2 linked regions of the Prochlorococcus marinus str. MIT 0917 genome follow. The protein of the gene in region 1 interacts with the protein of each later gene in a pairwise test. Links are inferred from orthologs where the notes say so. Each region holds a gene or a part of one and is shown in the gene's direction. Other genes may lie near its edges.

Region 1 (4,924 bases):
GCGTGTATTGTGCGATCTGTGGAATAATCAGTCAAATCAAAGTCCATCTTAATTTTCTTTAGAATTAACTGCTATAGCTGAATTCAAGTATTACTCAAGCAAGGTATGAGAGTACACATAGCTTCTTTCTCATTAAATTTAATTATATAGCCCTTTTTTTAGGGGCTTTTTCATGTTTTTCTATAGCCTATAGAAAAACAACTCAAAGGATATGGGATCAATAAAAAGAGATAAGGAGTTCAACACTGGAGTAAACACAAGAGTTATTCATCACAAAGAAAATTTTTCTGAAGAAACCGGGTCAATAATGCCTCCCATCTTCCCAACCTCAACTTTCGCACATGGAAATGAGGGTGGCTTTGACTACACTCGTTCAGGAAATCCAAACTTTCGAATACTGGCATCAGTTTTGTCTGATTTGGAAGAATGTCAGTTTGCAAGTGTATTCAGTTCTGGAGTCGCAGCAATTACAGCAATAGTTTCCTCTCTTAAGGCTGGAGACTTAATACTTTGCGAGGAGAACCTATATGGGTGTACGGTGAGATTATTTGAACAAGTTTTTAATCGTTTTGGATTAAAAACTCTATGGATAGACTTTACTAAGCCCAATTTTCAAGAAGTCATTTCAAATCACAACCCCACAATGATTTGGCTCGAAAGTCCGACTAACCCACTCCTAAAAGTTATTGATATTGAGGGGATTTGTAATTTCTCAAATAAAATGCAAATTCCTGTTGTCGTAGACAATACTTTTGCAACGCCTCTAATACAAAGACCTCTTAAACTTGGAGCGACCTTATCCTTAACTAGTACGACCAAGTATATAAATGGTCATTCAGATGCACTTGGAGGTGCTGTTTGCACCGAGAATACTGCATGGAGAGACAAGTTAAATTTCGCCCAAAAATCTCTTGGCCTAAATCCTTCTCCTTTTGATTGTTGGCTTATTACTCGAGGGATCAAAACTCTTCCACTACGATTAGAAAGACAAATAAATAATGCATCTAAAATAGCTAATCAATTAGCCAACAATCCAGCAATAAAATCCGTTCGATATCCCTTTAGAAGTGATCATCCACAATGGAAGTTGGCAAAAAAACAAATGGCTATGGGGGGAGCAATTGTTACTGCCACAGTTAACGGAACTCAAGACCAAACTTATTCATTTTGCAAAAGTCTTCATTATTTCAAAATGGCAGAAAGTCTGGGAGGAATTGAAAGCCTTGTTTGCCACCCAGCAACAATGACACACGCTTCAGTCCCAAAAGAAACAAAATTAAAGATTGGAATTACTGATTCACTTATCCGATTCTCTGTCGGATGTGAAGATATTGAGGACTTAAGTGCTGATTTAAATCAAGCATTGGGAACAATCTCTTGACTGAAAGAAATTTACTAAATGATCCTTGCTGGAGCGCTAAAGACTTAGGAGAGCCTCTCCCAAGTAGGCCACATGCCGTATCTGTTGCCTTACCTAGATGGAAAGACGTAATCGCCTACGAAGAGAAGGTTCCAGCCTGTATCAATTCATTAAAAGCAATTTATCCAAGATTCGGATTTAATCCTTTTGTTGCTGAGGTGTCTCGTAAATCACTTGAATTTGATGATGAATCACAGCAAAGTAGTTGGCCCTTTCCCAATAGAGCTTCAGCTTTGAGTGCCCAAAAATATTGTCATCGAAAAGATTCTGATTGTTCTTCAACAATAAAAGATTTTCTTGGTATCTCCTGTCTAATTGTTGATCAAAGAAATACTCCTTCAGCAAAAGCATTCTGGCAACACACTGGGCTTGGATTGTCATCACGTGAGGCGGCAATTGCGCTTGGGAGAGAGAAAAAGCCCTCCACTTCAGATGGTCATTGTGCTCGAGCTAAACTACTTAATCGTTTAGCTAATATATATAATTGTGATCGCAGTTTAATACGACTACATCGATCAGGCATGGCTGCCTTAACGACTATTCTTAAAGCGATAAAGTGTATCAAAGGGAGCAATTCAATACTTCAAATTGGCTTCCCATATGTTGATGTGCTTAAACTCCCTCAGATTATTTTCCAAGGAAGCGATCTCATTGTTAAAACAAAATTAAGTCATATAAAAGAAGAGCTGGATAAAAAAAATCCAGCTGCATTAATCATAGAAATACCTAGTAATCCTTTATTGCAATGTGTTGACCTCATATCTATTTCAAAATTAGCTCAAGAAAAAAATATCCCAATCATCGTTGACGACACCATCGGTTCGTCTCTAAATGTTCATCTAACTCCTTATGCAGATATAGTTTTTAGTTCACTTACAAAAAGTTTTGCTGGAAGAGGGGATATTCTTGCTGGCAGTACTGTCATAAGTCCTTATTCCAAATGGGAAAAAGAATTAGCTGAGATGATTCCTAAAGTTGCATTATCTACCCTATCCGATTCAGATGCTATCGAGTTAGAAAAAACTAGTCGAGATGTAGAATATCGCTTGAAAAGGTTAAATATATCTTGCTTAAAGCTGAAAGAAAAATTAGAAACAAAAAAAGAAATTTCAAAGGTTTTACATCCTCAATATTGTAAAAATTTTAATTCGCTATTGAAGAAAGGAGGAGGTTATGGGTGTCTATTATCGTTTGAACTTAAAGGGGGAATTGAAGAATCAAAAAGAGTTTATGATTCATTAAAAGTAAACAAAGGACCAAGTTTAGGTACAAATTTTACATTGGTTTGTCCATATGTTCAGTTAGCTCACTTTAAAGAATTAAAATGGGCTGAAAGCTGTGGGGTCCCAGAACACTTATTAAGAGTATCTGTAGGGTTAGAAAATGAAGATGAATTATGGTCAAGATTTAATTCAGTAATCTAAAAAAATCACTAATAATGATTATCTAAATAACCAATTACCGAGATTTTTATATAGATTTAGTGTATTAGCTAATTAAGTCATTTAAAAATGTCCAGAATCTATGAAGACAATAGTTTTGCTATTGGTCGTACACCATTGGTCAAGCTTAATTCGATTACAAAAAACGCAAAAGCAACAGTACTCGCAAAAATAGAGGGTCGTAACCCTGCCTACAGCGTTAAATGCAGAATTGGAGCAAATATGATCTGGGATGCTGAGAAGAAAGGTTTACTCAATAAAGAAAAAGTTATTATTGAACCAACATCTGGAAACACAGGAATAGCACTTGCTTATACAGCTGCTGCTCGAGGTTATAAGTTAATCCTCACGATGCCTGAGTCCATGTCAATTGAACGTCGGAGAATGATGGCTGTTCTCGGCGCTGAATTAATACTTACTGAAGCAGCAAAAGGCATGCCTGGTGCAATAGCAAAAGCGAAAGAAATCGCAGATAGTGACCCTAAAAAATACTTCATGCCAGGACAATTTGATAATCCAGCGAATCCAGAAATACATTTCAAGACAACAGGTCCTGAAATTTGGGATGATACTGATGGCAAAATTGATGTTTTAGTTTCTGGAGTCGGCACAGGTGGAACAATCACAGGTGTTTCTCGTTACATAAAGCAAGAAAAAAATCATTCATTATTATCTGTTGCCGTAGAGCCTACTCATAGTCCAGTGATAACACAAACTCTTAATGGAGAAGAAATAAAGCCCGGCCCTCACAAAATCCAAGGTATTGGAGCTGGGTTCATTCCTAAAAATCTTGACTTATCTGTAGTTGATAAAGTTGAGCAAATCTCTAATGATGAGTCTATCGCAATGGCATTACGTTTGGCGCAAGAAGAGGGTCTACTAGTAGGCATCTCATGTGGTGCCGCTGCAGCTGTGGCTTTAAGACTGGCCGAAAAAGAAGAGTTCTCTGGAAAGACAATCGTTGTAGTTCTACCTGACCTTGCCGAAAGATATATCTCATCCGTAATGTTTGAGAATGTTCCTACAGGCGTTATCAAAGAACCATCATTAGCTTGACTTTTGACTTTATATAACTGACTCCGGCGTTATCAACATCGCGTCTCCATAAGAAAAAAATCGATATTTGTTAGAAATAGCATGTTTATAAAGTTTCAACAAACGTTTTCGACCAATTAGAGCGCTAACTAAAAGTAATAGGGAACTTTTAGGTAGGTGGAAATTAGTGAGCAATCCATCAATGACGGAAAATTTAAATCCTGGTTTAATTACCAAATCTACTTTGCCCTCATACGGCTTCAAAGTTCCTTTCCCTGAAAGGTAAGCAGCCTCAAGGGCTCTCACACTTGTAGTGCCAACAGCAAAGACTTTTCCCCCATCCTCCTTACAATTAGTTATCGCTTTGGTGGTCTCTTCAGTAACCTCTACCCACTCACTATGTAAATGCAACTGAGATAGATCTTCTTTCTCTAATGGTCTAAAAGTTCCTAAGCCGACATGCAAAGTGATTTGTGCAATTCTAATACCTCTGATTTTTAAAATTTCTATAAGTTCATCACTTAGATGTAAGCCCGCCGTGGGAGCAGCTATAGCTCCTGGTTTCGAAGCAAATCTAGTCTGATAGCTTTCCTCATGACCACTAGATTTGTCTTTATCTATATAAGGAGGCAATGGTACTTCTCCACATAAATCAAGTAAATTTTCAATTTCCATCCAACTAGTAAACTCATTTGAAAATTGAATAATTCTTCCGCCTGTTCTCTCATCCTTATCAATAACTTTTAAGGTTAAAGAATTATCTGGTGACGTATCTAACCATAATTGATCACCTCCTCTCATACGTCTAGCAGGACGACCAAGACAAAGCCATCGGCCATTACCCCTCGGCTCCATTAGCAATAATTCGCCTAAACCTCCTCCTGACAATCGAATTTGCAATCTTGCTTTAACAACTCGCGTATTATTAACAACTAAAAGATCACCAGTCTTCAAGATATCCTTTATGTCCCAAACCTTTGCATGCACAAGGTTTAAAGAATCATCTAGGCCATCTTTAATAATCATC
Region 2 (3,847 bases), 580 kb from region 1 along the record:
ATCAAATATGCTTTGCCATTGCAGCCAGGCATTACCCTCCTGGGCACAGATTGCCAAGTACTAGACAACTGGCAATGCAAACAGGTTTACATCGGAACACTATAAGTAAAGTATATAGACAGCTAGAAACAGATGGGGTCGTTGAAGCTATTGCAGGATCAGGGATTTATGTTCGAGATCAGCAAAAACAAAAAGATTTAAGAGATAGCTCTCATTCAATACGAAAAAAAGGTATTCAGGATGTAGACCATGAGGTTCGTAAAAGTATTGATCAACTTTTAGATGCAGGATGTACCTTGCAGCAAACGAGAGAATTATTTACACGTGAAATTGATTGGAGACTTAGATGTGGAGCTCGCTTACTCGTTAGTACTCCGAGAGAAGATATTGGGGCATCATTACTTATTGCTGAAGAATTGGCTCCTCATTTAGATGTCCCAGTGGAGGTTGTTCCCATGGAGGAACTTGAAAGCGTCTTAGAAAGTTCAAGCAAAGGAACCGTAGTCACAAGCAGATATTTCTTACAACCTTTAGAAGAATTAGCCAAACTTCATAAAGTTAGAGCAGTAGCTGTAGATCTCAGTGATTTTCAAAAAGAACTAACAATATTAAAAAAACTTCGCTCAGGTAGTTGTGTAGGAATCGTGAGTATTAGCCCAGGCATTCTAAGAGCTGCAGAAGTTATCTTACACAGCATGCGTGGCAATGAACTACTTTTAATGACTGCAAATCCCGATGTAGGTAGCCGTTTAATAGCTTTATTAAGAGCGGCAAGTCACGTAATTTGTGATAGCCCTAGCCTACCCGTTATAGAACATACCCTTAGGCAAAATAGATCTCAACTAATGAGAATGCCACAAATTCATTGCGCACAAAAATACCTTAGTGACTCTACAATTGAAGAGTTAAGTAAAGAGATTGGCCTTCTCGAGTAAACATTGCATTGCATTTAAATCAATGTTTCGATCACTCAGTTCAGATATAGCAATCATTAAAGAAAGAGATCCCGCAGCGAGAGGTGTCTGGGAAATACTCTTTTGTTATCCAGGATTTCAAGCTTTATCAATACACAGAATTAGTCACAAGTTATGGAAAATCAAACTTCCTCTCATACCAAGGTTAATGAGTCACTTCACTAGGTTTTTAACAGGTGTAGAAATTCATCCAGGTGCCAGGATTGGTAAAGGTGTATTTATAGATCATGGAATGGGCGTGGTAATTGGAGAAACAAGTGAAATAGGCGATAGATGCTTGCTATATCAAGGAGTAACTTTAGGCGGTACTGGTAAAGGGAGTGGAAAAAGACACCCAACTCTAGAAGACAATGTCGTAGTGGGTGCAGGAGCGAAAGTGCTTGGAGGGATTCGCGTAGGCACCAATACGAGAATTGGTGCAGGTTCAGTGGTAGTAAAAAATGTTGAATCAAATTGTACTGTTGTCGGCATTCCTGGCCGAATAGTTCATCAAAGTGGAGTCAAAATAAATCCGTTGGCACATTCTGCACTCCCAGATACAGAAGCCAATGTTTTACGAAATCTTATGGAAAGAATTGATCAATTAGAAACTGATATTTTAGGATTACAAGATCTAGTAGTTAATATTCAAAATAATAAAAAGAATGAAGATATCATCTTTGGAGAATCACAAAACATAAGAGATAAGGAAATTATAGAATTTATTGGCGATGATGTGAAATAGTTAATTGAATAAATTTATATCTTTCTCACCCTCTATTTAAAGCAAGAAGGGTAATCTCTTACTCTCAAAATCAAGCAATTTAATTGTACAAAAAAGACCTACTATATTAATGCCCAAAATTAAAATTGAATGCTGATAATTTATATATCCACTAATTATACTAATTCTAAGAGGATCTAAAATCTGATATATAAAGTTTAAATTTGTAATCCAATCTAAAGAACCTAAACTTTCTTTTCTATATAATATTGGGGAAGTTAAAAAAACTAACTGGAGAACTATAGGGACTAATTGAGCAATATCTGTGAACCGAACACAAATCAAGCAAACAATTACCGGGAACCAATATATGAAGATAAATAAATTTAACAATGGTATCCATGAATAAGTTAATAAATTACTTATTAATGTAATTTTTAAAAAAAGAAATACAAAAAACACTAATACAAAAGATTGAATAAAAGTTTGTATCTGAAAAGCCCATTCTTCTAAAGTATAAAAAATAGGCTTCAGATTCATATTCTTAATATTCGATGAATTACATGCAAACAGATTAGGTGAATTCGAGATAGATGAACTAATTGTATTCCAAATGAGTAGACCAAATCCTAAATATATAAAATAAGACCTAAAGTCTTCTACGGAAAAAACAGTACCATAAACAATCCCTAAAGTCCCGATAGATAATAAATTAGAAAAACCTAACCAAAAGCTTCCAAGAGTAGTTCTAGCAAATCTTGCTCTTGATCTTGAGGTAGCTGTATACCACCATGCCTTCCTACTTTTAAAAGCAAATTTAAAATTACCCAACAACATTTTTACGATAATAGTCATGAGTATGATAGTAATTCAATGCAGCATCTAAAGGGCCGTCATATGCAATTGATCCATGGCTAAAAACAATGCCTCTATTACAAAATTGCTTTAAAAGTTCTTCAGAATGACTCGCTAAAAATAAAGTTGCTGCGGATTCCATAAATTCTTTCATTCTCTCTTCAGCTTTATCGTAAAAGTCAGCATCACCTGTTCCAAACCCTTCGTCTATAGCCAAACAATCATGAGGACTTGAGGTAAGAATAGAAAAAATTAATCTTGCAGACATTCCATCGCTATAAGTTTTTATAGGCAAAGAAATATAGGAACCTAGACCTGAAAATTCTATTATTTCATTTAAGAAAGGTTCGAAGCCTTTTAGACTGTGATTTTTAAGTAAATAATGTGCTTTACATGCATCAATTCCAGAAAGTTCTGAACTAGTTAAAAAGGTCTTTTGGAGCATAGGATAAACATCTACTAAAACATTGATATTTCCTTTTGTAGGTAAATAAATGCCTGATATCAATCTTAGAAAACTACTTTTACCAGAACCGTTATGACCAATTAGCCCTACTCTTTCTCCTTTCATGATAGTCAAATTTATATTATTTAGTGCGATTACATTAGTTCTATTTTTAGATTGATCTAAGGCACCACCTGTAAAGTTAATAACTTTCTTTGTAAATCTCTTGGTAAGAGACCTGTTTTCTAAATGATAAATAGGTATAGAAATAGATAAATCTCTAATTTCTATAGCTGGATTATTAAGCATATTTATTGAATCATCGGATAACGAGAAAACAACATCCCTTATCTGCTCAATGTTGACTTTCTGAAAAGTTATATTACTTAGAAAATTTGATACTCTAGCGAAAGCATTACCTGACAGCCAAGGGGATATTGAAGCAGGCTTATATAAATTAATCAAAGTAATGCTCTTACTAATTTGTTTAGTAAATAATTCTGCAGCAGAAATCTTATTTTGTAAAATATTTATATCATTTAATTCTTGTTCAGAATTAATAGAGTAAGACTTATTAGTTGAATACAAAAGTTCAAATACTACATCTGCAATTTGATAGTCTTCAACATTAATCCTATCCATCCAATAATTCAAACCTTCAAAATCTGCTTTTCTATTAAATAAGTTTAAATATAATTTATTAATTTTAAAATCAATAGATTTATCTTGAGAAATAGATTGTTTATATTCATCCTGTCTAGATAATTCATGAGATATTTCTCTAATAGTAATTGATTCATTAACTCGTGAAAGCCAATAATTTATTCCAGATGGATCTCCAGGTCTTCCAAAATATGCTATGTATAATTT

Evidence for each region. Proteins that work in one complex are often made in the same cells at the same time.
Region 2: the proteins of cysK (region 1) and cysE interact in binary tests that used the Escherichia coli proteins (3 or more experiments, as listed by UniProt). The link is inferred for Prochlorococcus marinus str. MIT 0917 from one-to-one orthologs.

The regions. Positions count from the first base shown.
Region 1 is NZ_CP114784.1:1,765,395-1,770,318, reverse strand. Bases 1,927-4,924 are described here. They hold cysK (cysteine synthase A), read left to right. Parts: upstream 1,927-2,931; coding sequence 2,932-3,918; downstream 3,919-4,924. Other genes in these bases: queA (tRNA preQ1(34) S-adenosylmethionine ribosyltransferase-isomerase QueA), read right to left, coding at 3,928-4,924; O5637_RS09835 (PLP-dependent transferase), read left to right, coding at 1,927-2,844. In the rest of the region: O5637_RS09840 (trans-sulfuration enzyme family protein), read left to right, coding at 212-1,381; more of O5637_RS09835, read left to right, coding at 1,378-1,926.
Region 2 is NZ_CP114784.1:1,185,354-1,189,200, forward strand. The notes cover bases 102-2,827. They hold cysE (serine O-acetyltransferase), read left to right. Parts: upstream 102-957; coding sequence 958-1,698; downstream 1,699-2,827. Other genes in these bases: O5637_RS06900 (GntR family transcriptional regulator), read left to right, coding at 102-935; O5637_RS06910 (ABC transporter permease), read right to left, coding at 1,735-2,532; O5637_RS06915 (ATP-binding cassette domain-containing protein), read right to left, coding at 2,501-2,827. Outside these bases: more of O5637_RS06900, read left to right, coding at 1-101; more of O5637_RS06915, read right to left, coding at 2,828-3,847.